4 regions of the Serratia sarumanii genome follow, and region 3 is predicted to be linked to each of the others. Evidence: predicted binding sites of a transcription regulator. Region 3 holds the regulator's gene; each other region holds the start of a gene.

Region 1 (7,406 bases), 1.9 Mb from region 3:
TCCACGGTCAGCACCATGCCCGGCTCCAGCAGCCGATCGCGGCTCGGCGTGCCGTAGTGGCCGACGTCGTGCACGTCGAGGCCCAGCCAGTGGCTCAGCCCATGCATGAAGAACTGCCGGTGCGCCTGCTCGGCGATCAGTTGGTCGACTTCACCTTTCAAGACGCCCAGTTCCACCAACCCGACCACCATGATGCGCACCACTTCGTCGTTGACTTCGCGGATGCTGGTGCCGGGTTTGAACAATGCCAAAGCGCGCAGCAGCGACGCCAGCACAATGTCGTACACCGCACGCTGCGGCTTGCTGAACTTGCCGTTGACCGGGAAGGTGCGGGTAATGTCGCCGGCATACCCCTGATACTCGCAGCCGGCGTCGATCAGCACCAAATCGCCGTCGCGCATCTGGCTCTCGTTCTCGGTGTAGTGCAAGATGCAGCCGTTTTCACCGCTGCCGACGATGGTGTTGTAAGACGGGTAGCGGGCGCCGAGGCGGGTGAATTCATGGTGAATCTCCGCTTCCAGCTGGTATTCGAACATGCCCGGACGACACTTTTCCATCGCGCGGGTATGCGCCAGCGCGCTGATCTCACCGGCGCGGCGCATCACCACCAGCTCTTCCGGCGATTTGAACAGGCGCATGTCGTGCAGCCACGGCCGCCAGTCGGTCACGGTGGCCGGCGCCTGCAGATTCTGGCGGAACCCCTTGCGCAGTTTGTCCAACGCGCCGAACAGGATCTGATCGGCGTAGGCGTATTCGCCCTGCGCGTGGTAGACCACGTCCAAGCCGTTGAGCAGCAGGTGCAGCTGGTCATTGATTTCATCGAACGGCAGCGCGCGATCCACACTCAGCTTCGCCGGCGCGGCGTCTTGCCCCAGGCGGCGGCCAAACCAGATTTCCGCCGTCAGATCGCGCACCCGGTTGAACAGCACGCTGTGGTTGTGCGTTTCGTCGCTTTTGATCAGCACCAGCACCGCTTCCGGCTCATTGAAGCCGGTCAGGTACCAAAAGTCGCTGTTCTGCCGATAGGGATAGTCTGAATCTGCACTGCGCGTCGTTTCCGGCGCAGAGAAAATAACCGCCGCACTGGCCGGCGCCATTTTCGCCAACAGCGCCTGACGGCGGTTGTTGAATTCCTGCTGAGTCATTACCTTCTCCTGAAATCATGCCATCCGCACCGCCGGCGGAGGGGCGATAGAACGTTTAGTGCAACGTCGGTTTGATGTTTTCCGGCGCCGTTGGCTTGTGACGGGTGAATTCGCCGTGGCACATGATGGCGGCAACCCGCACATACTCCGCCACTTCTTCCAGCGACTGTTCCAATTCTTCCTGATCTTCGTCTTCGTCGTAGCCCAGCTGCGCGATGTTGCGCAGATCGTCGATCGCTTCCCCGACTTCGTCTTTCACCTGGGCCAGCTTCGGCTGCATCATCCCCAGCCCGAGCAGGAAGTGGTTGACCCAACCGGCCAGCGCGTCGGCGCGATCGAACACGCTGACGATCTCCCCTTCCGGCAGCATCAGTTGGAACAGGAATTCGTCGTCTTCCAGCGTTTCGCGCGTCACTTCATACAGCTGCTGCAATGGCTGGCTGAGCGCCTGCGGGAAGGCGACGCCTTCGTTGGTCAGATCGTGCACCAGCGCCTGCCAGCCGGCATCACGGCTGCCGCCGCACAGCAGGCCGCTGATCAGGCCGTGCATTTCTGCCGCGGTCAGCGCCACCGACTGCTGGTTGAGGGCCACGGTCAAAGATTGGTAACTTGGAAATGTATTCTGTATAGACATGCGCATTCGTCATCGTTGGCAGGATAAGTTCGTGTTATGCTAACACCAAGGTCCGTCGCTATACCAGATAAGCGCGACACCTCAGTGGCTAGTTATAATCGCGATGTGGCAGGTTTCACACTGCGCCGTCGGGTGGCGAAAGTGCGGTAAATACGCATTTTGAAACCCTTTTTTGACTGGCAATGTGCGCCGCAGTAGATTACAACCAGGTACTGAAAAAGGGGTTGTATCTTGGTACCGAGGTATATATAGTGGCGCCCGCTTTGACGGCCCGGCCAGGGCGGACAAGGCTGGCGCGAAATTTAGGCAGGAAGGTGGCATGTCTGCACAACCGGTAGATATTCAAATTTTTGGCCGCTCGTTAAGAGTCAATTGCCCGCCAGAACAACAAGATGCGTTGAATATGGCGGCGGACGATCTTAACCAACGGTTGCAAGATCTTAAAGTTCGCACTAGAGTCTCCAATACTGAGCAACTGGTTTTCATCGCGGCATTGAACGTCTGTCACGAACTTGCTCAAGAACGGTTGAAAACCCGTGACTATGCGTCCAATATGGAACAACGCATACGGATGCTGCAGCAGACCATTGAACAAGCGCTGCTTGAACAAGGTCGCATCTCTGAACGTCAGGATGCACAATTCGAATAACTTAAGTTGTTGAAATCACAGTTTCGGCAACGAGTACAAAATTTCTCTGAGATGTTCGCCAGCGGGCCAGTCCCCTGAGCCGATATTTAGTACAAACAGAATGTGTTGCTCCGCGATCGGTGAGCACGCTCGGTGCGCCGAGAAGCCTTAAGATTGCGACGGCACGTTCACCTTGAACCATGGGTTCAAGGGTTACAGCCTGCGACGGCATCTCGGAGATTCCCCCTCTCAGCGGTTTATGTGTGCCGAACGCCACACTGAGCAAGCCTGATAACGATGCCTTTTCAACCCCAATTCGCGCAGCAGCGCCAAGCCATTCGTCAACTCATTCGCCAACGTCGGCGCGAGCTTACGCCGGGCCAGCAACGCTTTGCCGCAGAAAAAATAGCCGAACGCCTCGTCGCGCATGCGCACATTAAGGCGGCGCACAGCATCGCGGTCTTCCTGTCATTTGACGGTGAACTCGACACCGGGCCGCTGATCGAGCAGCTGTGGACGCTCGGAAAACGGGTTTACCTGCCGGTGCTGCACCCATTCAGCCCGGGCCACCTGCTGTTCCTGCGCTATGCGCCGGAAACGCCGCTGGTGAGCAATCGCTTCAATATTCTCGAACCGCGCCTCGATGTACGCCAGGTGTTGCCGCTGGGCGAGCTGGACGTCGTGCTGACGCCGCTGGTGGCATTCGATCATACCGGGCAGCGTCTGGGCATGGGCGGCGGCTTTTACGATCGCACCCTGCAAAACTGGCAGAGCAACGGCCCCTATCCCATCGGGCTGGCCCATGATTGCCAGCAGGTGGAGCACCTGCCGACCGAGCACTGGGATATCCCGCTGCCGGAAATCCTCACCCCGCTCTGCAGCTGGGCGTGGCACGAACCTAAATAGCAAAAGGCCGGATCGCTCCGGCCTTTTTCGTTGCGGCATGCCGCCTAATCAGAACAGCAGACGGGCGCGAATAGTGCCGTCGATGGCCTTCATGCGCTGCAGCGCGGCGTCGGCGCGCGCGGTTTCCGCTTCGATGTCGATCACCACGTAGCCGATTTCCGGGCCGGTTTGCAGATACTGCGCGGCGATGTTAACCCCCTCTTCAGCGAAGATCTGGTTAATCTGCGTCAGCACGCCCGGACGGTTTTCGTGGATGTGCAGCAGGCGGCTGGCGTTCGGGCCATGCGCCGGCAGCGACACTTCCGGGAAGTTAACGGCGGACAGGGTCGATCCGTTGTCGGAGTATTTCGCCAGCTTGCCGGCCACTTCGTCGCCGATGTTCTCCTGCGCTTCCTGAGTAGAGCCGCCGATGTGCGGCGTCAGCAACACGTTGTCGAACTCACACAGCGGCGAGTTGAACGGATCGCTGTTGGTCGCCGGCTCTTCCGGGAAGACGTCGATCGCCGCGCCCGCCAGGTGATTGCTGGCCAGCGCATCGCACAGCGCGGGAATATCCACCACGGTGCCGCGCGAGGCGTTGATCAGAATGGCGCCAGGCTTCATCAGCGCCAGCTCTTCCGCCCCCATCATGTTCTTGGTGGCCAGCGTTTCCGGCACGTGCAGCGTCACCACGTCGCTCATATTGAGCAGATCGGACAGATGGCGCACCTGCTGCGCGTTGCCCAGCGGCAGCTTGTTCTCGATATCGTAGAAGAACACCTTCATGCCCAGCCCTTCGGCCAGAATGCCCAGCTGGGTGCCGATATGGCCGTAGCCGATGATGCCCAGCTTTTTGCCGCGCGCCTCATAGGAGCCCACAGCCAGTTTGTGCCACACGCCCCGGTGCGCCTTGGCGTTGGCTGCCGGAATGCCGCGCAGCATTAACAGCAGCTCGCCCAGCACCATTTCGGCCACGGATCGGGTATTGGAGAAGGGAGCGTTGAAGACCGGAATACCGCGTTTGGTCGCCGCTTTCAGATCAACCTGGTTGGTGCCGATGCAGAAGCAGCCCACCGCCACCAGTTTTTCTGCGGCGGCGAACACCTCTTCGGTCAGATGCGTACGCGATCGGATGCCGACGAAGTGTGCATCGCGGATGGATGCCTTCAGCGATTCGGTGTCTAACGCACCCTTGTGGTATTCGATGTTGGTATAACCGGCGGCACGTAAATTATCGACCGTGCTCTGATGAACCCCTTCCACCAACAGGAATTTAATCCTGTCTTTCTCCAATGATACTTTTGCCATTTACCCGACCCTATGTTCAGACTTCAGAAGCGGCTGTGACGACACAGCTCCCATCCAACATAACAAAAATAACGCGGGCGGCAATACAAACGATTGCCTGCCCGGCAGGACAAGGCGCAGCGTTGATGGCGGTTTACGGCAGAAAATGCCATAGGGAAAGTTTTCGGCAGAAGCTTTGGGGAGTCAGTTTTCACAATGTGACATAAGTCACCAAATTTGCCGTTTTTCAGAAAAGATATTTTAACCGAAGAATTATGCGGCCCGGCACTACCGGGCCACAAACGGCGGAGGTTTATTTGACCACTTTCACGCCTTCCGGGGTGCCGACCAGCGCCACGTCCGCGCCGCGGTTGGCGAACAGCCCCACGGTCACCACGCCGGCGATGCCGTTGATCTTGTTCTCCAGCGCGATGGCATCGGTGATGCTCAGGTTATGCACATCGAGGATCACGTTGCCGTTGTCGGTCACCACGTCCTGGCGATACTCCGGCAGGCCGCCGAGTTTCACCAGCTCGCGCGCCACGTAAGAGCGGGCCATCGGGATCACCTCCACCGGCAGCGGGAACTTGCCCAGCACGTCCACCTGCTTGCTGGCGTCGACGATGCAGATGAATTTCTTGGCGATGGCGGCGATGATCTTCTCGCGCGTCAGCGCAGCGCCGCCGCCCTTGATCATCTGCATATGGCCGTTGATTTCGTCCGCGCCGTCCACGTAGATATCGAGCGAGTCCACTTCATTGCTGTCGAACACATGGATGCCGAGGCTTTTCAGCTTGGCGGTGGAGGCGTCGGAGCTCGATACCGCGCCTTCGATCTGGTGCTTGATGGAGCCCAGCGCGTCAATAAAGTGGGCGGCGGTAGAACCGGTGCCGACCCCGACGATGGTGCCCGGCGTCACGTATTCCAGCGCTGCCCAGCCCACCGCTTTTTTCAGTTCATCCTGCGTCATAATATGTCCCTTGCCTCTGTACGAAAACGTGTGCGTATTATAGGGTAAAACGCTGTTTTTCACGCCGGCAGGATCACACTTATTTACCGCAGCCCGCATTTTTGCCCGCTTGGCGGCGAGACGGGGGCGTGATTTTTCCACCTGCGCCGTGCGCAAAATGTGGCATAGTGCCGGTATCATTCTAATTTAAGGGATATCTTTCCGATGAAACGCCCAGACTATCGTACGCTGCAAGCGCTGGACGCGGTGATCCGTGAGCGCGGCTTCGAGCGCGCCGCTCAAAAACTCTGTATCACGCAATCGGCGGTATCCCAACGCATCAAACAGCTGGAAAATCTGTTCGGCCAACCGCTGCTGGTCCGTACCGTGCCGCCGCGCCCCACCGAACAAGGGCAAAAGCTGCTCGCGCTGCTGCATCAGGTGGAATTGCTGGAAGAAGAGTGGCTGGGCAACGATACCGGCGTCGATACGCCGCTGCTGCTGTCGCTGGCGGTCAACGCCGACAGTCTGGCAACCTGGCTGCTGCCGGCGCTGAAGCCGGTGCTGGCGGACTCCCCCATTCGCCTGAATCTGCAGGTGGAAGATGAAACCCGCACCCAGGAGCGGCTGCGCCGCGGTGAGGTGGTGGGCGCGGTGAGTATTCAGCCGCAACCGCTGCCGAGCTGCCTGGTGGATCGGCTGGGGGCGCTGGACTACCTGTTCGTCGCCTCCCGCGGCTTCGCCGAGCGCTACTTCCCGAGCGGCGTCACCCGCTCCGCGCTGCTGAAAGCGCCGGCGGTGGCCTTCGACCATCTCGACGACATGCATCAGGCGTTCCTGCAGCAGAACTTCGATCTGTCGCCGGGCAGCGTGCCCTGCCACATCGTGAACTCGTCAGAAGCCTTCGTGCAGCTGGCACGCCAGGGCACCACCTGCTGTATGATCCCTCACCTGCAGATCGAAAAGGAGCTGGCATCCGGTGAACTGATCGATCTGACGCCGGGGCTGTACCAGCGCCGCATGCTGTACTGGCACCGCTTCGCGCCGGAAAGCCGCATGATGCGCAAAGTGACCGACGCGCTGCTGGAACACGGCCATCAGGTGCTGCGCCAGGATTAAAACGAAAAAAGGTTCGCCGCAGCGAACCTTTTCTTCAATACGAACACCTTACTGCGCGGCGTTGCGCTGCAGCTCGAACACCACATCCACCTGATCGTCGAAGTGAATGCTTTGCTGCTCATAGGTTTGCGCCGCGTCGCTTTCCGCCGCCGCACCGGCCGCCTTATACATCCGCGCCACCGGCATCGGCTGGTAGTTGGCAACCCGGTAGCGAATGCTGTACACCGGCCCCAGCTTGGCGTGGAAGCCTTTGGCCAGGGATTCGGCCTGCTGAGTCGCGTTCTCGATCGCTTTTTGCCGCGCCTGCTCGCGATACACGTCCGGCTTGGCGACGCCCAGCTCCACCGCGCGGATCTCGTTCAGGCCGGATTTCAGCGCGCCGTCCAGCAGCTCGTTCAGCTTGTCCAACTGACGCAGGGTCACCTGCACCTGACGCACCGCCCGGTAGCCCTTCAGCACCGACTCGCCGGTTTTCAGGTAGTCGTACTCCGGCTGGGTGCGCAGGTTGGCGGCGCTGATGTCTTTCTTCTCGATGTTATTTTTCTGCAGGAAATCAAAGTACTGCGCTACGCGCTCGTCCACCTGCTTCTTCGCTTGGGCGGCGTCTTTGGAGGAAACGCTCACTTCGATCGCCAGGGTGGCGATATCCGGCGTGGCGTCCACGCTGGCGGTGCCGGAGGTGACGACGTGCGGCCCTTCAGGCACTTCAGCCGCCTGCAGCGCCATCGGTAACGTCCCTAATCCGACCATTGCGGCCAT
Region 2 (7,406 bases), 1.6 Mb from region 3:
GCCGGACGCCATCGACGAGGCCGCGCCGCCGCCCAGGCCGATATTCATCGCCGGGCCGCCCAACACCACCAGCTTGGCGCCGACGGTGATTTCCCCTTTCTGCACGTGATCGGCACGGATGTTGCCGATGCCGCCCGCCAGCATGATCGGTTTGTGGTAGCCGCGCAGCTCAACGCCGTTGTGGCTGTTGACGCGCTCTTCATAGGTACGGAAGTAGCCCAGCAGCGCCGGACGACCGAATTCGTTGTTGAACGCCGCGCCGCCCAGCGGGCCTTCGGTCATGATATCCAGCGCGGTGACGATGCGTTCCGGCTTGCCGAAATCCTGTTCCCACGGCTGTTCAAAGCCGGGAATACGCAGGTTGGACACCGAGAAGCCCACCAGGCCGGCCTTCGGCTTGGCGCCGCGGCCGGTAGCCCCCTCGTCGCGGATCTCGCCGCCGGAGCCGGTCGCGGCGCCCGGCCACGGCGAGATCGCCGTCGGGTGGTTGTGGGTTTCCACCTTCATCAGGATGTGCGCGTCTTCCTGATGGTAATCGTAGGTGCCGGTCTCCGGCGCGGCGAAGAAGCGGCCGACCTGCGAGCCTTCCATCACGGCAGCGTTGTCTTTATACGCCGACAGCACATAGTCCGGCGTCTGCTCATAGGTGTTCTTGATCATTTTGAACAGCGATTTAGGCTGCTGTTCGCCGTCGATGATCCAGTCGGCGTTGAAAATCTTGTGGCGGCAGTGCTCGGAGTTGGCCTGCGCGAACATATAAAGTTCGATATCCGTCGGGTTGCGCCCCAAACCGGTAAAGGCATTCAGCAGATAGTCGATCTCGTCCTGCGCCAGCGCCAGGCCGAGCCGGACGTTGGCCTGCTCCAGCGCGGCGCGCCCTGCGCCCAGCACGTCGACCGACTGATACGGCGCCGGCTGATGGTGCGCGAACAGCTGTTCGGCCTGTTGCAGTTCGCTGAAGACGGTTTCCATCATGCGATCGTGCAGCAGCGCGGCGAGCTGCCGCCACTGGGTTTCCGTCAGCTCGGGCGCCTTGACGTAGAACGCCAGGCCGCGCTCCAGGCGCACGACCTGCTGCAGACCGCAGTTGTGGGCGATGTCGGTGGCTTTGGAAGACCAGGGAGAAATGGTGCCCGGACGCGGCGTAACCAGCAGCAACCGGCCTTCGGGGGCGTGTTCGGCGAGAGAAGGGCCGTACTTGAGCAGCCGCTGAAGCTTGGCGTGTTCTTCGGCACTGAGCGGTGCGCTAACATCGGCAAAGTGGACGTACTCGGCGTAGATATCACTGACGGGCAGGTGAGCGTCCTGGCAGCGGGACAGCAGTTTGGTAATGCGAAAAGCCGATAAAGCGGGCGAACCACGCAGAATTTCCATAATCAAAGTTCTCTCGTCTTCGAAGCGACGGATAAGACGCTTCATTGGGCGCAACAGGGGAAAACGCGCGTCATTATAGAGAATCCTCGCCGCCGACGAAACCGTTTGCGTAGGGATAATTGATAAAAGCGTGCCGCACCGTCGAATTGTCATAACGTGTCAATAAAGTTGCACACTGGCGTTTTGTTGCGCAAAATGCCCCCGCACTGGTGATTTAACCATGAGAAAAGTCGCGGTTATCGTCGCCGGCGTACCTGTGCCACCACTGGATAACTATTTGAAACGTCTTAAAATAAACTACATCCTCATCGGCGTTGTCACCCTGCTTCTGGCTCTCGCGCTGTGGCCCAATATCACCTGGCGCAGCGGCCAGGGCGGGCAACTCCAGGAGATCATTTCCCGCGGCGAGTTGCGTATCAGCACGCTGAACTCCCCGCTGACCTATTTCAACACCAAGCAAGGGCCGGGTGGGCTCGACTACGAACTGGCGAAGCGCTTCGCCAACTACCTCGGGGTGAAGCTGGTGGTGATCCCCCATCAGAACATCAATGACCTGTTCGACGATCTGGACGACGACGACGCCGACCTGCTGGCGGCGGGCCTGATCTACAACCAGGAGCGCCTCAGCCGCGCGCGTACCGGCCCGGCCTACTACTCCGTTTCCCAACAGCTGGTGTACCGGCTGGGCACCCCGCGGCCGAAAAGTTTCGCCGACATTAAAGGCAAGCTGGCGGTCGCTTCCGGTTCCGCGCACGTCAGCACCCTCAAGCAGCTCAAACAGGATAAATACCCGGATCTCGCCTGGGAGTCCTCCAGCGATCTCACCTCCAAAGAGCTGCTGGAGCGAGTGGCCGACGGCAAGCTGGACTACACCCTCGGCGATTCGGTGACCATCGCGCTGCTGCAGCGCATCCATCCGCAGCTGGCGGTGGCGTTCGACGTCACCGACGAAGAGCCGGTTACCTGGTATCTGAAACGCGACGGCGACGACAGCCTGTACGCGGCGATGCTGGACTTCTACAGCCAGATGGTGGACGACGGCACCCTGGCGCGGCTCGAAGAGAAATACCTCGGCCACGTTGGCAGCTTCGACTATGTGGACACCAAAACCTTCCTGTCGGCCATCGACTCGGTGCTGCCCAACTTCCGCCCGCTGTTCGAGAAGCACGCCAACGAGATCGACTGGAAGCTGCTGGCGGCCATCGCCTATCAGGAATCGCACTGGAATCCGCAGGCCACCTCACCCACCGGCGTGCGCGGCCTGATGATGCTGACCCGCGCCACCGCCGACGGCCTCGGGGTCAACGACCGCCTCGATCCGGAAGAGAGCATTCAGGGCGGCGCCCTTTACCTGCAGCGGCTGATGGCCAAGGTGCCGGACAGCGTGCCGGAAGACGAGCGCATCTGGTTCTCGCTGGCGGCCTACAACATGGGCTGGGGCCACATGCTGGACGCTCGCAAGCTGACCAAGACGCAAAAAGGCAATCCGGACAGCTGGGTCGACGTCAAACAGCGCCTGCCGATGCTCAGCCAGAAGCGCTACTACCCGCAGCTGACCTACGGCTATGCGCGCGGGCGTGAAGCCTACAACTATGTGGAAAACATCCGCCGCTACCAGGTCAGCCTGGTGGGCTATCTGCAGGAAAAAGAGAGAAAGGCGGCGCAAGCGGCCGCCGAGCAGGAGGCGTTGGGGAAAGGCTACCCGACGGTGATGCCGGAACTGGCGCTCAACTACTGATTATTCCGGCTTATCCGCCGCCCGCTGCGCCAGCCTGAGCGCTTTTTTCTGTTCACGGCGCAGGCGGAAGAAATTGCTCAGGGTGGCGGCGCACTCCTCCGCCAGCACGCCCGAGACGATCTCCACCTGATGGTTCATGCCCGGATGGCGCAGAATGTCCACCAGTGAACCGGCCGCGCCGGTTTTCTCGTCGGCGGCGCCATACACCAGCCGGCGGATGCGGCTGTGCACCATCGCGCCGGCGCACATCACGCAAGGCTCCAGCGTGACGTACAGCGTGGCGTTCAGCAAACGGTAGTTTTGCAGCACCACGCCGCCCTGGCGCAGCGCCATGATCTCGGCGTGTGCGGTAGGATCGTGTCGGCCGATCGGGCGGTTCCAGCCCTCGCCGATGACCTGATTGTCCAGCACCAGCAGCGCACCCACCGGCACCTCGCCCTCTTCCTGCGCGCGCAGGGCCAGCTGCAATGCCTGACGCATCCAGTACTCATCGTTATATTCAGTCATCGCATAATTCCTCGTGCGCTTTTGCGGCGGGCATTATACACACTAGCCCTCCTTTGTCGTAGCCGCCCGCCAATGGCTATACTGGCCGAATCAGCATGTGATTCAGGGACAAGAAGCATGAAACTCAGTAAAAAGAACGCGGTCGTGGTGCGCAAGGCGCTGGACAGCTGGGTGGGAGAAGGCGCCTTGACGGCCGAACAACGGCAGCAGCTGCTGCAGCATGTGGCCGTGCAGCCTTTCGACTGGCGGCGGCTGGCGCGCTATGCGTTTCTCGCCGCGCTGGCCTCGCTGCTGATCGCCGTCACCAGCCTGTTCGCCGACAGCGAACTGCTTGCATGGCTCAGCGGACTGTTCCGCTTCGACGCGCCGGTACGCATGGCGATCGCCGGCGTACTGGCAGCGCTGGCCTACGTCTGGGCGCTGCGTCGCCGCCGGCGCCACCCGGAAAAACGCTACGGCAATGAGGCGGCTCTGTTTGTCGCCGTGTTGCTTACCGCCTGCGCCTTATGGCAGCTGGGGGTCTGGCTGGATAACGGCAGCGGCCGGGTTTCCGTGCTGCTGCTGTTCGCCGCGCTGCTGTACGGCGCGATCGGCTGGTTCAGCCGCTCCGGGCTGGTGTGGTGGTTCGCCCTGCTGTCGCTCGGCAACGCCTTCGGCGCCGAGACCGGCTACCTGTCCGGCTGGGGCGCCTACTGGCTTGGCATGAGCTACCCGATTCGTTTTATCGCCTTTGGCGCGGTGCTGATCGCCGCCGCGCTGCTGCTGCGGCCGCTGTTGGCGCAACGCGGCCTGCAGCGGGTGTCGCTGGCGATGGGCCTGCTGTATCTGTTTATCGCCCTGTGGCTGCTGTCTATCTTCGGCAACTACGGCGATCTCGACAGCTGGTACCGCGCGCGCCAGATCGAGCTGTTCCACTGGAGCCTGCTGTTCGGGCTGGCCGCCCTCGCCGCCATTTGGCTGGGATTGAAGCATGACGACGCCATGCTGCGCGGCTTCGGGCTGACCTTCCTCGGCATTAACCTGTATACCCGCCTGTTCGAGTTTTTCTGGGACAGCATGCCGAAGACGATTTTCTTCGCGCTGCTCGGCCTGAGCCTGTGGGCGTTGGGGCATTATGCGGAGAAGATTTGGCAGTTGGGGCGCCAGCCGCACGACGTGACCGACGACCGATCGCGGTACTGATAAAAACAGCAAGGGCGGAATCCTCCGCCCTTGGCTTATTCCAGCTGCTGCAGCTCGCCCTGCTTACTTACCCGCCAGCGGTGCTCGCAAAAGAACAGCAGCGGATTATCCTGCTTGCTGTCGCTGTAACCGCTGTACAGCTTTAGCGGCGCGCCGAGCCGCTGCTCCAGCTGCACCACTTTTTGCGTCCCCAGGCAGCGCAGAGTCAAGACCCAACCGCCGCAGCGGCGCGTGATGCGGCTGCCGATCAACCGCACCCGCGGCAGAAACGCCGAATCGTGATACACCTGCTCCACCAGCCGTTCCGGCGAGCCGGTGATCAGCCACACTTCGGCATCGTGCTCGTCCAGATACTGCCGCAGCCGCATTTGCACCACCGGAAACGCGGTCACCTTCTGGCGAAAGGCCTCGATAAACTGCCGCTCCAGCGCCTTGAGCTTCGCTTCGGAGCGCCCGAAAGTAATCGCCCACAGCAGCAGGCTCATCGGCCAACGCGCGGCGCGCCCCAGCAGCAGCAGCGCCAGGCCGATCGGCGGCAGCACCGGTATCACCAGCAGCAGGTTCAGCGGCAAACGGCGCAGCAGAAAGCGCAAGAAACTGCCGAACATATCCTCCTGATGCAGGGTGCCGTCCAGATCGAAAAAGACCACGCGGCGCCCCTCTGCGGCCGGTTGTTGCTGCTTGTCGCTCAAACGCTACTCCTCGGGATCGTTGAACCCCATCATCCAGGTGAAGAGAAAACCGGCGACAATCGTAATCAGCATCCCCGCCAGATACAACATCACCTTACCTGAGACGATGGTCAACGCCAAAGGCAGCCCCGAAATGCCGAAGGTGATTACCGTCGCCACCTTCCAGTAGCTGATCAGCGCGCCGCCGACCGCCCCGCCGAGGCAGGCGCCGATAAACGGCCGCCCCAGCGGCAAGGTCACCCCGAAGATCAGCGGCTCGCCGATGCCGAGAATGCCGACCGGCAACGCCCCTTTGATCACCTTCTTCAGCCGCGCGTTGCGGGTCTTCAACAGCACCGCCAGCGCCGCCCCTACCTGCCCGACGCCGGCCATCGCCAGGATCGGCAGCAGCGGGTTGGAACCGTGCGCCTGCACCAGCTCGACGTGGATCGGCACCAGCCCCTGGTGCAGGCCGGAGAGCACCAGCGGCAGGAACAGCCCCGAGAGCAGCGCCCCCACCAGCAGCCCGCCCTTGTCGATCGCCAGATTGGCGCCGTGGGCGATGGCGTCGGAGATAATGCCGCCGATCGGCTGCAGAATCAGGATCGCCAGCGAGGCGGTGACCAGCGTGGTCAGCAATGGATTAAGGATCAGCTCAACCGATTCCGGCAGCAGCGTGCGCAGGCGTTTCTCCACCCAGCACATCAACGCCACCACCAGCAGCACGGCGATCACCCCGCCGCGCCCCGGCTGCAGCGCCTCGCCGAACAAGGTGATCTGCGCCAGCGCCGGGCTGGAGAGAATGCCCGCCATCACGCCGCCCATCGCCTGGGAGCCGCCGAACACCCGCGCGGCGTTGACCCCGACCAGAATGTTCATGATGGCGAACACCGCGCTGCCGAAGATCGCCAGCAACCCCAGCACGTTCGGGTAGTCCACCGCCAGTTGGCCGGCGATGTCGGGCCGTTTCAGCAGGTTGATGATGCCGGTGATCAGGCCCGAGGCGATAAACGCCGGGATCAGCGGAATAAAAACATCGGCCAGCTTTTTCAGCGCACCGCTCATCGGCGCAGCGTATTTTTGCTTGGCCTGCGCCTTGATGCGGGCCGCGTCACCGACGGCGACGACGGGCTGCGCGCTACCGCTCAGCAATGCGCGCATGGCGTCCACCACCTTGGCGGCGGCGCCCGGGCCAACGATAAACTGATGCTGCTCACCCTGTTTGATATAGCCCTTCACGCCGGACAGCTGCTTGAGAGCGGCCAGATCCAGACGCTGTTCGTCGCTGACCTCGACGCGTACCCGCGTCATGCAGTTCTCCAGTTTGAGGATATTGCCCTCGCCCCCCACGCCCGCCAGGATCTGTGTCGCCAATGCCGTTGTCTTGTCCATCGCCGCCCCCACCGTGAGTTAACGCGCCAGCGCCGCGCGCAGGTAGCCGTCGTGCCGCTGCAGCCGCTGCTGCGCCTCTTCGGCGCTGACGCCGGCCAGAATCATCAGTATCGCCGGCTTGACCTCGAAGCCGGTCTGCGCCAGCGCCGCCTCGGCCTGAGCGCGTTCGGCGCCGGTGGCCTCCACCACGATGCGGCAGGCGCGATCCACCAGTTTGACGTTGGTGGCCTTCACGTCCACCATCAGGTTCTGATAGACCTTGCCCAGCTTGACCATCGCGCCGGTCGACAGCATGTTGAGCACCAGCTTCTGCGCGGTGCCGGATTTCAGGCGCGTCGAACCGGTCAGCGCCTCCGGCCCCACCACCGGTGAAATCGCCACCTGCGCTTCGTGCGCGATCGGCGAATCCGGGTTGCAGGAGATGGCCGCCGTCGGGCAGCCCAGCCCGCGCGCATAGCGCAGTGCGCCAATCACATAAGGCGTGCGCCCTGAGGCCGCCAACCCCACCACCATATCGACGGCAGTGAGGTTCAGCGCCCGGA
Region 3 (7,406 bases):
CGTAGTAATAGATGTTGAAACCGCCGGCTTTAACGCCAATACCGATGCGTTGCTGGAGATCGCCGCCGTCACGCTGAAAATGGATGAAGATGGCTGGCTGCAGCGGGACGAGACCCTGCACTTCCACGTGGAGCCTTTCGAGGGCGCCAACCTGCAGCCGGAAGCGCTGGCGTTTAACGGCATCGATCCGCACAACCCGCTGCGCGGCGCGGTCAGCGAATATGACGCGCTGCACGCCATTTTCAAAGCGGTGCGCAAAGGGCTCAAGGATCGCGGTTGCAACCGGGCCATTATCGTGGCGCACAACGCCAACTTCGATCACAGCTTCCTGATGGCCGCGGCCGAACGCGCAGGCCTGAAGCGCAACCCGTTCCATCCGTTCGCTACCTTCGACACCGCCGCGCTGAGCGGCCTGGTGCTGGGCCAAACGGTGTTGGCGAAGGCCTGTATCGCGGCCGGAATGCCGTTCGACAGCAGCCAGGCGCACTCTGCGCTGTACGACACCGAGCAAACCGCCCTGCTGTTTTGCGAGCTGGTTAACCGCTGGAAACGTCTCGGCGGTTGGCCGCTGCCCGCCGGCGATCTCGCCGAATAAGCCCAACAAAAAAGGCGGCCCAGTTTGCACTGGCGCCGCCCGTTACGCGATAACCGCAAGCCCGTCGATTAAGACTGCTGGTCTTCCTGCGCTTTATACTTTTCTGCCGTTTCTTTGATCAGCTGCTGCAGTTCGCCGCGCTGATACATTTCGATAATGATATCGCAACCGCCGACCAGCTCACCGTCTACCCACAGCTGCGGGAACGTCGGCCAGTTGGCGTATTTTGGCAGCTCGGCGCGGATGTCCGGGTTCTGCAGAATGTCCACGTAAGCGAAACGCTCGCCGCAGGCGGACAGCGCTTGCACAGCCTGTGCGGAGAAGCCGCAGCTCGGCAGCTTTGGCGAACCTTTCATGTACAGCAGAATCGGGTTTTCAGCGATCTGGTGCTGAATTTTTTCAAGTGTCGTCGTCATTTATTGCTTCCTCAAGCCACATTTCATGGCTACAACATGCATCACGCGGGCTATTGTAGCGGCTGGAACAGTCGCAAGAAAACGCCATCTTTTGCAAGGATATTCACCCGCCGCCGATCGCGTTTCACCGGCCACGTCATTCCGGTCAAAACATACGTTGAGAATAACATTTTTAATCCGACCATTTCACTAATATATTGCGCGGCGGTGACGGCGCGGATTAATTATATCCATAGCCCCCTGCCGGCGCTTTTTCATACACCAACGGGCTGATTTTGAACCAAAAAAAATGTCATTAACGTTTTCTCACAATATGGATTATTATTTATGAGTTCTTCGCTGTTTTATATGGCGAAATTCGGGAATACTGTAACTCTTTCGATATCCGTTTCGGGGCCAAGGTTGGTGACGTCGACATGCGTTTAATTCTTACGCTCTTTGCGCTGCTGTTTACGCAGCTCTTCTTCAATTTGGCGCACGCTGCGCCACAGGCGCGTGTTGCCGCCGAGCAGCGTAAAAGCCATGCTAATGAAGCGCGGCCCGATGACCGCAGAAAAAAGAAAGCGGACAAAACCGCTAAAAAAGCCAAAGTGACGGCCCCCGCGAAAAAAACCAAGACCGCCAAGGCGAAAAGCGAGAAAAGCGCGAAAAAGATCGCCAGCGCCAAACCCAAGGCCAAAGCGCAGAAAACCGCCAAGATTAAAGTCACCCCGCCGAAAAAGGGCTACAAAAAAGGCTACGGCCGCCACCGCGAAGCCGGTATGGCCACCGCCAAGCTGGCGCGTGATGAAAAACCGTTGAAACTCAGCCCGGCGCACAAAAAACGCTATCAGCATGCCAAGCAGACCGCGATGGCCAAGCTGATGGGCCAGATGGGCAAACCTTACCGCTGGGGCGGCAGCTCGCCGCGCACCGGTTTCGACTGCAGCGGCCTTATCTATTACGCCTATAAAGACGTGGTAAAAATCAAGATGCCGCGCACCGCCAACGAGATGTACCACCTGCGCGACGCGGCGCCGATCAAGAAAAGCGAACTGGAAAGTGGCGATCTGGTGTTCTTCCGCATCAACAACCGCGGCGTGGCGGATCATGTCGGCGTTTATCTCGGCAACGGCAAATTCATCCAGTCGCCGCGCACCGGCGAAGAGATCCGCATCAGCCAGCTCGACAACGACTATTGGCAAAACCACTACATCGGCGCGCGCCGCGTAGTAACGCCGAAAACCATTCGTTAATTCCCTGCTCTGCGCGGTTGCGGCCCCGGTCGCAACCGCCTGCTCAAGCTATCACCCCTCACACCGCCTCACGCGCATTTCTCGCTTTTCTTCCTGTTTTTTATGATGAAAATTGTTAAGATTGAAAGACCACAATAAAAAACGGCCCATTCGGCTCCCGCTCCGGCGGAAAAAGAGTGGCGCTGTAAAGGAGGAAGCAATGTCGTTTGAATTACCTGCATTACCGTATGAGAAAAACGCGCTCGAGCCGCACATCTCCGCCGAGACCCTGGAATACCACTACGGCAAACACCATAACACCTACGTGGTTAACCTGAACAACCTGGTGAAAGGCAGCGAGTTCGAAGGCAAATCGCTCGAAGAGATCATCAAGACCTCAAACGGCGGCGTCTTCAACAACGCCGCGCAGGTGTGGAACCACACCTTCTACTGGCACTGCCTGTCGCCACAGGGCGGCGGTGAACCGCAGGGCGAACTGGCGGCGGCGATCGTCAAATCCTTCGGCTCTTTCGCTGCGTTCAAAGAGCAGTTTACCGATGCCGCAGTGAAAAACTTCGGCGCCGGTTGGACCTGGCTGGTGAAAAAACCGGACGGCGCGCTGGCGATCGTCAACACCTCCAACGCGGCCACCCCGCTGACCGGTGAAGACAAACCGCTGCTGACCGTTGACGTGTGGGAACACGCGTATTACATCGATTACCGCAATGCGCGTCCAAAATACCTGGAAAACTTCTGGGCGTTGGTCAACTGGACCTTCGCAGCGGAAAACCTGGCGTAAGCGCAGGTTCTGAGGTGATGGGGCGCAGCCAGGCTGCGCCTTTTTTATAACCGGGGGTAAATCAGTTCAACGCGGCAACGAAGCTGAAAGCGATAATGACCGCCAACGCGCAGACGGTGGTGAACAGCGACATCTTCAATTCGGTATCCATGACAACTCCTTTAAAATGGGCTTTCCTAAGGATAAAAGGCGTACAATTAGTACGTCAAATCATTTTCCCACAGTTCGCCGATAAAATCTTGTTATCATTTCCCGGTTTATAATCTCGATTACCTCTTCCACTTTTGTTCAATATGCGACAAAATTCGCAGTTCACAACTGCGTACCGGCATCCATGCCCCTCCTGATTAAGCGCTGAAGACTTCAACACACTAAAAACTCAGTTTTCGCTTCTCTGGAGAAGGATCTACGTAGGCAAACGATTAACATCACACTTACATGCTGTAAACATGTGAGTTCAGGAGTCATTCCTTACATGGCAACGATTAAAGATGTGGCCAAACGCGCGGGCGTTTCCACCACCACCGTTTCGCACGTCATCAATAAGACTCGTTTCGTCGCCGAAGAGACCAAAGCGGCCGTGTGGGCCGCCATCAAAGAGCTGCACTACTCGCCGAGCGCCGTGGCGCGCAGCCTGAAAGTCAATCACACCAAGTCGATCGGCCTGCTGGCCACCTCGAGCGAAGCGCCCTACTTTGCCGAAGTGATCGAGGCGGTGGAAAACAGCTGCTACAGCAAAGGCTACACCCTGATCCTGTGCAACTCGCACAACAATCTGGACAAGCAGCGCGCCTACCTGGCGATGCTGGCGCAAAAGCGCGTCGACGGCCTGTTGGTCATGTGCTCCGAGTACCCGGATCAGCTGCTGGGCATGCTGGAAGATTACCGCAACATCCCGATGGTGGTGATGGACTGGGGCGCCGCGCGCGGCGACTTCACCGACACCATCATCGATAACGCGTTCGAAGGCGGCTATCTGGCCGGCCGTTACCTGATCGAGCGCGGCCACCGCGATATCGGCGCCATTCCGGGCCAGCTGTCGCGCAACACTGGCGGCGGCCGTCATCAGGGCTTTATGAAGGCGCTGCAGGAAGCGCATATCGACATTCGCGAAGAGTGGATCGTCCAGGGTGACTTCGAGCCGGAGTCCGGCTACAAGGCGATGCACCAAATCCTGTCGCAAAAACAGCGGCCGACCGCGGTATTCTGCGGCGGCGATATCATGGCGATGGGCGCCATCTGCGCGGCCGACGAGCTGGGGCTGCGGGTGCCGCAGGATATTTCCGTGATCGGCTATGACAACGTGCGCAACGCTCGCTACTTCACCCCGGCGCTGACCACCATTCACCAGCCGAAAGAGCGTCTGGGCGAAATGGCCTTCACCATGCTGCTGGATCGCATTATCAGTAAACGCGAAGAGTCGCAGGTGATCGAAGTGCATCCGAAGCTGATCGAACGCCGCTCGGTCGCCGACGGCCCGTTCATCGACTACCGCCGCTAATCCCCCGCGCCGGAAGCCTGCGCGGCTTCCGGTTCCACCTCGCTCAGCCACTCCTGATTCAGCGTCTCCCCATCGCCCAGATACGCCAGCAGCCAGCTCATCGCCGGTGACGGTTTATCCTGCTGCCAGGTCAGGCAGCAAGGGCTGGCGGGAAACGGCTGCTGCAGCTGCAACGCCGTCAGCTCACCGCGCTGCACCCGCGGCAGCGCCCGATGCGCCGGCATCATGCCGACGCACAGCCCGGCGCACAGACAGTCGAGCGCCGAAGTCCAGTCCGGCACCACCAGCCGCCGCTGGTTATCCAGCGTCCAGGTGACGCGCTTGGGCAGATTGCGAGAGGTGTCCTCCAGGCAAAGCGAAGGGTACGGCCGCAGCTGATCGTCATTCAGCGGCCCCGTCAACTGCGCGAGAGGATGTTGCGGGCTGGCCACACACAGCCAGTTCATATAACCCATGTCGCGGAAGGCGAAGCCGCCGCCGACCGGCACCGCGCGCGTGGCGCCGATCGCCATGTCCGCCCTGCCATCCACCAAGGCATCCCACACGCCGTTGAACACTTCGGGTTGCAGCATCAATTCGACGTCGGGGAAATGACGGTAGAAATCCAGCACCAGTTGGCGGCTGCGCTGCGGTTTGACGATGATGTCGACCGCGATATTCAGCTGGCCGCGCCATCCGTTGGCCACCTGCTGACAGTGGCGGCGGGTGTCGAGCATTTTTTTGATAACAACTCGCGCATCTTTGATAAACAGCGCACCGGCGGGCGTCAACTCCACATCGCGATGACGCCGCTCAAACAGCGGCACCGCCAGCCATTGCTCCAGCTGCCGTACGGTATAGCTGACCGCCGACGGCACCCGGTGCAGCTCCTGCGCCGCCGCGCTGAAACTGCCGGTGCGCGCCACCGCATCGACCACTTCAAGAGAATATTCAGACCACATCGCCTTGCCTTCAATTTTTTTAACAGCACTTTGCAAATATTACCGTTTCACAAGCAGAGATCCAGCCGGATACACTGGCCGGCGCTAAAAACCTGCGACATTAAAATATTAACGAGAAATACCATGCGAAATTCCTTTGGCTTTATGTTCTACCTCGCCGGCCTGAGCATGCTGGGTTATCTGGCGACCGATATGTATCTGCCCGCCTTCGGCGCCATGCGGGAGGAACTGCAAATTTCCGCCGGCGCGGTGAGCGCCAGCCTGAGCATCTTCCTGGCCGGCTTCGCCTTTGCGCAGCTGCTGTGGGGGCCGCTCTCCGACCGTCTGGGCCGCAAACCGGTATTATTGATCGGGCTGACGCTGTTCGCCCTCGGCTGCCTGGGCATGCTGTGGGTGGAAAACGCCGTGCAGCTCTGGATCCTGCGCTTTATTCAGGCCGTCGGCGTCTGCGCCGCCGCCGCCATCTGGCAAGCGCTGGTGGTTGACCGTTACCGCGAAGGCCAGGCCAACCGCGTGTTCGCCACCATTATGCCGCTGGTAGCGCTGTCGCCGGCGCTGGCGCCGCTGCTCGGCGCCTGGTTGCTGAACCACGCCAGCTGGCGCGCGATCTTCGCCGCGCTGTTGGCCATCACCGCGCTGCTGCTGCTGCCGACGCTGCTGCTCAAAGAGCGCGCCAAAACGCAACCCAGCGCCGATGCGCCAAAAAACAGCGTCAGCTTCTGGCAACTGTTGAGATCCCCGGTGTTCAGCGGCAACGTCGCCATGTACGCCGCCTGCTCGGCCGGCTTCTTCGCCTGGCTGACCGGCTCGCCGTTCATCCTCGGTGACATGGGCTACAGCCCGAGCGATATCGGCCTGAGCTACGTGCCGCAAACGCTGGCCTTCCTGCTGGGTGGCTACGGCTGCCGCGCCGCGCTCAAGCGCATCAACGGCAAAACCCTGCTGCCGTGGCTGCTGGTAGCTTATGGTGTCAGCATGGTGGCGCTGTATCTGGTGGCCACCCTGACCGATCCGACGCTCACCACGCTGCTGATCCCATTCTGCGTGATGGCGCTGGTCAACGGCGCCGGCTATCCGATCATGGTGGCGAATGCGCTGATGCCGTTCCCGGAAAGCAGCGGCAAGGCCGCCGCGCTGCAAAATACGCTGCAGTTGGGGCTGTGCTTTGTGGCGAGCATGCTGGTGTCGGCATTTATTGCCCAGCCGCTGTTGGCGACGGTGACGGTGATGGTGTCTACGGTAATCCTGGCCGCGCTGGGGTATTTCCTGCAGCGTGGAAAAGCGGCCGATGCGCAGCAAAAGCCGCAGCGGGAACATGCTAACTCAGCGTCATAATTGCCAAGTTTAATAATCACTTAAAGAATATGCGTGCCGAGTGCGATTTACAGTTGAGTCAACGCCTCGGCACGCCTATACTCAAAAACAACCTTGTAAAGTAACACCTTATAATCTCTATATCTCAATTAGCGCTTGTGTACGCGCTTTGCGTCACACTCTTTTTTTAAGGATGCGTTTATCCCGCGCCGTTCGCGCCGGGTCGCTTCTTTAAATTTCCTCTGTTCATAGTCGGATATCAGACGCCGCGGGTCTATTTTCCGCCGGTAAACGTATGCACCCGCAGAAATTGTCTAAGCTGTTTCCTAACGGGTCATCAGTCAGAAGAAGGTGATGGAGAAGCTATGAGTTCATCGTGTATAGAAGATCTGAGCATCCAGGACAATCAGTGGTACCGTATCGCGCACGAAATGCTCGGCCTGGCCGGCATTGAAATCAACGGTTCGCGCCCCTTCGATATTCAGGTTAAAAACCCCGATTTCTTTAAACGCGTCTTGCAGCAAGGTTCGCTGGGCCTGGGCGAAAGCTATATGGACGGCTGGTGGGAATGCGAGCGGCTGGATATGTTCTTCCAGCGCGTGGTCAGCGCCGGGCTGGAGAAGAAA
Region 4 (7,406 bases), 2.3 Mb from region 3:
CGGCTGTACATCAATGCCGACAACGAGGCGGCGATCCGTTTTCTGGCGGTAGACCCGACGCTGCAGGATAAAGGGCTGGGGACGCTGGTGGCGATGACGCTGGAGTCCGTTGCGCGGCAGGAGGGCGTGAAGCGGGTGGTGTGCAGCGCCCGTGAGGACGCGGTGGACTTCTTCGCCAAGCTGGGGTTCGTCAATCAGGGGGAGATCACTGCGCCGCAGACCACCCCGATCCGCCACTTTTTGATGATCAAACCGGTAGCGACGCTGGACGATATCCTGCATCGCCCCGATTGGTGCGGCCAACTGCAGCAGGCCTGGTATGAACACATCCCGCTGAGCGAAAAGATGGGCGTGCGCATCAGCCAATACACCGGCCAGCGCTTCGTCACCACCATGCCCGAGACCGGCAACCAGAATCCGCACCACACGCTGTTCGCCGGCAGCCTGTTCTCGCTGGCGACGCTGACCGCCTGGGGGCTGATTTGGCTGCTGCTGCGCGAGCGCCACCTCGGCGGCACCATCATTCTGGCGGACGCGCACATTCGCTACAGCAAACCGATTACCGGCAGGCCGCGAGCGGTGGCGGATCTCGGCTCGCTGAGCGGCGATTTGGCGCGTCTGGCGCGCGGCCGCCGCGCGCGCGTGCACGCCGAAGTGCATCTGTTCGGCGACGAGGATAAAGGTGCGGTGTTCGAAGGCACCTACATGGTGCTGCCGGCCGAGCCGGATGTGCCGCTGGATCAGGGCGGCTCTGAGGCGCTGGAAGAGTAAGACGGCGGCCTGCCTGAGGGCGGGCCGCGCAGGGCATTACGGCAGTTGCTGGTTCACCGCTTGGCCGTCGCCGGCGGTGGCCTGCAGATTTCCCTTCAACGAGGCTTTGAACGGCCCGTCGCTGTTCAGCAGCCCTTTCAACTGCAGCTCAAGGTTGCCGTCGCCCGTCAGCGGCACCGGCTGCCATCCCCATTGCTGCAAGGTGTTCATCGGTACCGAACGGCCGTGCAGCGTCAGCTGGAAAGGCTTGCCCGGCAGCTGATCGACGGTCGCTTTGGCCTCAAGCAACCCATTAGGCATAAAGGCGCTGAGCTCGGTGACGTTAATCTGATTGGCGTCGGCGTTCAGCGCCAGCGAAGGGCGCCGCACGTCTATCTTGTTGAAGGTCGCCTCGCTGCCGTTCAGGTTGAGCGATCCGGACCATATGCCCCACTGGCGATCGCGCGCCAGCAGCAGGTTGCTGCCGTAGCCGTCCAGCGCGGTGATCTGGAACGGGAATGCCGGGTTGATATCGATGATCAGATTGCGGTTGGTGGTCAGCTTGGTGACGTACACCTCCGCCAGCCAGTCCGGCAGCGGTTTCAGCCACAGTTCGCGCCAGTCGCTCGGCAGGGTGTACTCCAGCGCCGCCATGGCCACTTCATCCAGCTGCAGGCGTTTGCTGGCGCGCAGCCAGTTGCCGGAGGTGCGCAGCAGCCCGCCTTCCCAGCGGGTGGTGAACTGTTGAATGGCGATGCCGGCGGAGGAGAGCCGCAGGGTGGCGATCGGATCGATCAGGTGGAAGCCGCCGTTGATCACGTCGCTGGCGTTGACGTTGAGCGAGCCGTCTTCGCTGCGCCAGTCGCCTTTTTCGACGCTGACGTTTTGCAGCGACAGATCGAGATCGTTAAACGCCCATGCCTTGCCTTCCAGGCGCGCGTCGATCAGATCGAAACGCTTGAGGGTGACCGGCGGCAGGGTGGTAAAGCGCTGCATGAATTCCGCCAGCGTCAGCGGGGTCTGCATGCGCACGCCGCTCAGCCGCAGGCGATCCACCTGCCAACTGCCGTCGGCGGCGCGGCTGGCCACGCCGGTCAGGTCGCCCTGCGCCAGATCGGCGCCGAAGTTGTTCAACAGCAGCTGGCCCTGCTTCTGCTCCCCCTGCACCAACACCTTCGAGGCGGGGATGCCATTCAGCGTCATCGAACCGGCGCTGAACTGGAACTGGTTGTTGTCCCCCAGCAGATGACCGGCCAGCGGGCGCCACGGCGTGATGCCGGCAGTGACCTGCTGCGCGTTGAGTTGCCACTCGTTATCGTTGGACTGCAACGCCATGTTGCTCAGCTGCAGCACGTCGGCCTGTACAGGCAGCGCCGCCGCCTGCGGCTGCACGTTCAGCGTGCCGTCGCGCAGCGTGACGCTGTGAAAATAGCGCGGCTCGGTGATTTGGCGCAGGCTGAGGCCCAGATCGACGCGTTTGGCGACCAGCGCCTGCGGCTGGCCGTTGCGTGCCAGCTGCACGTCTTCCAGACCGATCTGGTCCGGCTGGCTCCACGAATGGGTGATTTTTCCTATCGACAGGCGGTATTCGCTGTTGTCGCTGATCCAGGCGCTCAGGCGGCCTGCCGCCCAGCGGGTTTGCCCGACCAAGTACAGTACCACTGCCGCCAGCACGATCAGCAGCAGCAACGTCAGCAACAGCTTTCCGATAAATTTCATCGTCTACATCCGCATCGGTCAAAAAAGATACCCTGTTTATGCCGCAATTGGCCGGGCATCTCAAGGGCAATGGTCTGATAGACAATAAAAAACGGCCGCAAGCGGCCGTTTGAACGCCAATGGACGGGTTACTTCTTCTCGTGTTCCTGCGGGAACACCAGGTTCAGCACGATGGCGGTAATACCGCCGGCGGCGATGCCGGAAGAGAGCAGGGTTTTCAGCCAGTCCGGCGCGAACTGCAGGATCAGCGGCTGCTGGGAGACGCCCATGCCGACGGCCAGCGACAGCGCCATGATCATGATGGCGCGGCGGTTCAGACGCTCGCGCGATACGATGCGCACGCCGGAGGCGGCGATGGTGCCGAACATCACGATGGTCGCGCCGCCCAGTACCGGTTCGGGGATGTGCTGCACGAAGCCGGCCACCGCCGGGAACAGCCCCAGCGCGATCAGCATCAGTGCCACCACGAAGCCGACGTAGCGGCTGGCGACGCCGGTCAGTTGGATCACGCCATTGTTCTGGCCGAAGCAGGAGTTGGGGAAGGTGTTGAACACCGCCGACAGCATCGAGTTCAGGCCGTTGGCCAGCACGCCGCCCTTCAGGCGCTTCATGTACAGCGGCCCGCTGACCGGCTGTTCGGAGACGTCGGAGGTGGCGGTGATGTCGCCGATGGTCTCGAGCGAGGTGACCATAAAGATCAGCATCAGCGGCAGCAGCAGGTTCCAGTCGAAGCCCAGGCCGTAATAGAGCGGCGTGGGGATGGTGATCGCCGCCGTGGGGGCCGCCGGCGCATCGGCGGGCAGCATGTCCATCGCCCAGGCCAACAGATAGCCGACCGCCATGGCGATCACCAGCGAAGCCACGCGCAGGTAAGGGTTGCGCTGGCGGTTCAGCAGGATGATTACCGCCAGCACCGCGCCGGCCAGCAGCAGGTTTTTCGGCGAGCCGAAGCTATGATCGTTCATCGCGGCGTAGCCGCCGCCGATCGAGGTCAGGCCGACCTGAATCAGCGACAGGCCGATGATCATCACCACGATGCCGGAAACCAGCGGGGTGATGATGCGGCGCGCCAGATGCAGCACGCGCGACAGCAGAATTTCGGTGCAGGAGGCGACCATCAGGGTACCGAACAGCGCGGCCATCATGGTCGGCACGTCGGCGCCGCCGTTTTTCAGCGCCAGGCCGCCCATGATCAGCGGCGAAACGAAGTTGAAGCTGGTGCCCTGAATCGACAGCAGCCCGGAACCCACCGGCCCCCAGGTTTTGATTTGCAGAATGGAAGCCAGACCGGAGGCGAACAGCGACATGCTGATGATGTGCTGGGTATCCTGTGCCGGCAGACCCAGCGCCTGGCAGATCAGCAGGGCCGGGGTGATCACCGCGACGAACATCGCCAGCAGATGCTGGCCGGCGGCAAACAGCGTTTGCGGCAGCGGCGGGCGATCTTCCAGGCGATAAATCAGTTCACTGGCGCGGGGTTCTGAGGCGGCTTGGCGCGCGGCATCAAGCTCGGAGGATGACATGCTCATGGTGTGGCGTTTCCAGATACGGCAAAGCAGGCATTTTAATGCTCCGTCCCACAAAAGCAAACGGTTGCGCGTAAATATTATGTTGCCGACTTTCCTGTTTATGTCGCATTTTCATTCATTTTTTCTTGTCATCTCAGCGTTTTTTACTTCTAATCCTGCACTCATCAAGTTTAAAAACTCAGTGGTTTTCTATAACTTATTATTTTTATTTGGATCTTTTTCCTTACATGGAGTACCTGGATGTTTCATCTTGATACTTATGGCACGTTAGTCGCGGCGACGCTGGTTTTGCTCCTCGGGGGCAAGTGCGTCAGAACCATTCCTCTGCTGCGAAAATATACCATTCCCGCTCCCGTCGCCGGCGGTTTGCTGGTGGCCCTCCTGCTGTTAGCCCTGAAAAAGCTCGTCAACTGGGAAATCAGTTTTGACATGTCGCTGAAGGATCCGCTGATGCTGGCCTTCTTCGCCACCATCGGCCTGAACGCCAACCTGGCGCGTTTGCGCGCCGGCGGCAAGGTGCTGGTGGTGTTCCTGTTCGTGGTGCTGGGGCTGCTTATCGTGCAGAACGCCATCGGCATCGGCATGGCGAAAATGCTGGGGTTGGATCCGCTGATGGGCCTGATCGCCGGGTCGATCACCCTGTCGGGCGGCCACGGCACCGGGGCGGCCTGGAGCAAGCTATTCATCGAGCGCTACGGCTTCGAGAACGCCACGGAAGTCGCCATGGCCTGCGCCACCTTCGGCCTGGTGCTGGGCGGCCTGATCGGCGGCCCGGTGGCGCGCTATCTGGTCAAGCACTCCTCCACGCCGGAAGGCACCCCGGATGACAGCGTGCAGCCGAGCGGCTTCGAGAAGCCGGAAAGCGGCCGTCTGATCACCTCGCTGGTGATGATCGAAACCATCGCCATGATCGCCATCTGTCTGAGTCTGGGGCAGCTGATTGCCGGCCTGCTGAGCGGCACGGTGTTTGAACTGCCGAACTTCGTTTGCGTGCTGTTCGTCGGGGTGATCCTCAGCAACACGCTGGCCTTCACCGGTTTCTATACCGTGTTCGAGCGGGCGGTGTCGGTGCTGGGCAATGTCAGCCTGTCGCTGTTCCTGGCGATGGCGTTGATGAGCCTGCGCCTGTGGGAGCTGGCCTCGCTGGCGCTGCCGATGCTGGCGATCCTGGCGGTGCAGACGCTGGTCATGGCGCTGTACGCGATCTTCGTCACCTATCGGGTGATGGGTAAAAACTACGACGCGGCGGTGCTGGCTGCCGGCCACTGCGGCTTCGGCATGGGCGCCACGCCGACGGCGATCGCCAACATGCAGGCGATCACCGATCGTTTCGGCCCGTCGCACGTGGCGTTTTTGGTGGTGCCGATGGTGGGGGCGTTCTTTATCGATATCGCCAATGCCATCGTCATCAAGCTGTATCTGCTGCTGCCGGTGTTCCCGGCGGTGGGGTGATATCGCGGGTCATCGCGAAAAGGGCGCCTGCGGCGCCCTTTTTTATGCGTTGGAGTAGCGCGCCTTCTCCGGCAGCCAGCGTTCGATCAGCGCCTGGGCGTGCTCCGGATAGTGCTGGTGGAGATGGCGAGCGACGCGCTGCACTTCGGGGATCATCGCCTGATCGCGCAGCAGATCCGCCACCTTGAATTCGGCGCTGCCGGTCTGGCGGGTGCCCAGCAGCTCGCCCGGGCCGCGGATCTCCAGATCGCGCTGCGCGATGACGAAGCCATCGTTGCTGTCGCGCAGCACCTGCAGGCGCGTTTGCGCAGTCTTGCTCAGCGGCGTTTTGTACAGCAGCACGCAGTGTGAGGCCACGGCGCCGCGCCCTACGCGGCCGCGCAGCTGGTGCAGCTGAGCCAGGCCCAGCCGCTCCGGGTTTTCGATGATCATCAGGCTGGCGTTCGGCACGTCGACGCCGACTTCGATCACCGTAGTGGCCACCAACAGCTGCAGCTCGCCCTGTTTAAACGCCTGCATCACCGCCTGCTTTTCCTGCGCTTTCATGCGGCCGTGCACCAGCGCTACCTTCAGCTCTGGCAGCGCGGTTTTCAGTTCTTCCCAGGTGGCTTCCGCCGCCTGCGCTTCCAGCAGCTCGGACTCTTCGATCAGCGTACATACCCAGTAAGCCTGCCGCCCCTCTTCCAGACAGGCGCTCTTCACCCGTTGAATGATGTCGGCGCGGCGGGTATCGGGGATGGCGACGGTGGTCACCGGCGTGCGGCCCGGCGGCAGCTCGTCGATGACCGAAGTATCGAGATCGGCATAGGCGGTCATCGCCAGCGTGCGCGGGATCGGCGTGGCGGTCATGATCAGCTGATGGGCGTGGAAGCCTTGCTCTTCGCCTTTCTCCCACAGCGCCAGCCGCTGATGCACCCCGAAGCGGTGCTGCTCATCAATGATCACCAGCGCCAGGCCGTTGAACTGCACCTGCTCCTGGAAGATGGCGTGGGTGCCGACCACCATCGACACCTGGCCGCTGGCGATAGCCTCCTGCTGCGCGATGCGCGCCTTGCCTTTCTGTTTGCCGGCCAGCCAGCCGACCTCCAGCCCCAGCGGTTCAAACCACTGACGGAAATTGTTGGCGTGCTGCTCGGCCAGCAGCTCGGTCGGCGCCATCAGCGCTACCTGCTTGCCGTGCGCGATGGCGCGCAGCGCCGCCAGCGCCGCCACCAGCGTTTTGCCGGAGCCGACGTCGCCCTGCACCAGCCGCATCATCGGGAAGTCTTTTTGCATATCGGCTTCGATGTCGGCCACCACGCGCGTTTGCGCGCCGGTCGGCGAGAACGGCAGCTGGGCGAGAAAACGGTTTTTCAGCCGATCGTCCGGCAGCAGCGGCTGCGCCTGATAGCTCTGCGCGCCGGCGCGCACCGCCAGCATGCTGAGGTTATGCGCCAGCAGCTCTTCAAGGATCAGGCGTTTTTGCGCCGGGTGTTTGCCCAGCTCCAGATCCGCCAGCTGGATGTCCGGCGGCGGGCGATGCAGGGTGTGCAGCGCCTGCGGCAGGCTCATCAGGCCGCCGCTCAGCTCCGGCGGCAGCAGCTCGGCGATAGCGCAGGTATCCAGCAGCTCCAGCGCCTGATCGGTTAGCTTGCGCAGCGTAGCCTGCCGCACCCCTTCGGTAGTGGGGTAGACCGGCGTCAGCGACTCTTGCAGCTCAACCTCGCTGGCTTCGCCCTGAATGCGGTATTCCGGATGGATGATTTCCGCGCCGTGGTTGCCGCGCTTGATCTCGCCGTAGGCGGTCACGCGGCGGCCGGTGGCCAGGCTGTTCTTCATTGCGGCGTTGAAGTTGAAGAACCGCATGGTGAGGATGCCGGTGCCGTCGCTGATCTGGCAGGTCAGCATGCGGCGGCGGCCGAAGCTGATGTCGCTGCGCAGCACTTCCCCTTCTACCGTGGCGTAGATGCCCGGCAG

What was found. The regulator PurR, encoded in region 3, represses purine synthesis genes. The targets are predictions, from matches to a motif close to CANGCAAACGTTTGCNTG.
Region 1: a site for PurR is predicted at 4,683-4,700, ahead of serA (phosphoglycerate dehydrogenase). Genes of this name have one in related genera too.
Region 2: a site for PurR is predicted at 1,469-1,486, ahead of purL (phosphoribosylformylglycinamidine synthase). Genes of this name have one in related genera too.
Region 4: a site for PurR is predicted at 4,052-4,069, ahead of SSARUM_RS23690 (nucleobase:cation symporter-2 family protein). Genes of this name have one in related genera too.

The regions. Positions count from the first base shown of each region.
Region 1 is NZ_CP124750.1:4,130,342-4,137,747, forward strand. Features, by position in the region: gene pepP (Xaa-Pro aminopeptidase) at 1-1,145, opposite strand, end outside; gene SSARUM_RS19590 (YecA/YgfB family protein) at 1,201-1,779, opposite strand; gene zapA (cell division protein ZapA) at 2,099-2,428, shown strand; RNA gene ssrS (6S RNA) at 2,469-2,651, shown strand; gene SSARUM_RS19605 (5-formyltetrahydrofolate cyclo-ligase) at 2,705-3,313, shown strand; gene serA (phosphoglycerate dehydrogenase) at 3,362-4,600, opposite strand; gene rpiA (ribose-5-phosphate isomerase RpiA) at 4,893-5,549, opposite strand; gene SSARUM_RS19620 (LysR family transcriptional regulator ArgP) at 5,754-6,647, shown strand; gene SSARUM_RS19625 (oxidative stress defense protein) at 6,696-7,406, opposite strand, start outside.
Region 2 is NZ_CP124750.1:3,832,636-3,840,041, forward strand. Features, by position in the region: gene purL (phosphoribosylformylglycinamidine synthase) at 1-1,377, opposite strand, end outside; gene mltF (membrane-bound lytic murein transglycosylase MltF) at 1,652-3,112, shown strand; gene tadA (tRNA adenosine(34) deaminase TadA) at 3,113-3,619, opposite strand; gene SSARUM_RS18200 (DUF2157 domain-containing protein) at 3,737-4,801, shown strand; gene yfhb (phosphatidylglycerophosphatase C) at 4,837-5,493, opposite strand; gene SSARUM_RS18210 (PTS transporter subunit EIIC) at 5,497-6,864, opposite strand; gene murQ (N-acetylmuramic acid 6-phosphate etherase) at 6,883-7,406, opposite strand, start outside.
Region 3 is NZ_CP124750.1:2,211,137-2,218,542, reverse strand. Features, by position in the region: gene rnt (ribonuclease T) at 1-595, shown strand, start outside; gene SSARUM_RS10630 (Grx4 family monothiol glutaredoxin) at 664-1,011, opposite strand; gene SSARUM_RS10625 (C40 family peptidase) at 1,428-2,246, shown strand; gene sodB (superoxide dismutase [Fe]) at 2,446-3,024, shown strand; gene cydH (cytochrome bd-I oxidase subunit CydH) at 3,086-3,175, opposite strand; gene purR (HTH-type transcriptional repressor PurR) at 3,500-4,525, shown strand; gene punR (DNA-binding transcriptional activator PunR) at 4,522-5,466, opposite strand; gene punC (purine nucleoside transporter PunC) at 5,590-6,801, shown strand; gene cfa (cyclopropane fatty acyl phospholipid synthase) at 7,146-7,406, shown strand, end outside.
Region 4 is NZ_CP124750.1:5,004,939-5,012,344, reverse strand. Features, by position in the region: gene fabY (fatty acid biosynthesis protein FabY) at 1-771, shown strand, start outside; gene SSARUM_RS23695 (AsmA family protein) at 808-2,469, opposite strand; gene SSARUM_RS23690 (nucleobase:cation symporter-2 family protein) at 2,598-3,998, opposite strand; gene gltS (sodium/glutamate symporter) at 4,239-5,450, shown strand; gene recG (ATP-dependent DNA helicase RecG) at 5,493-7,406, opposite strand, start outside.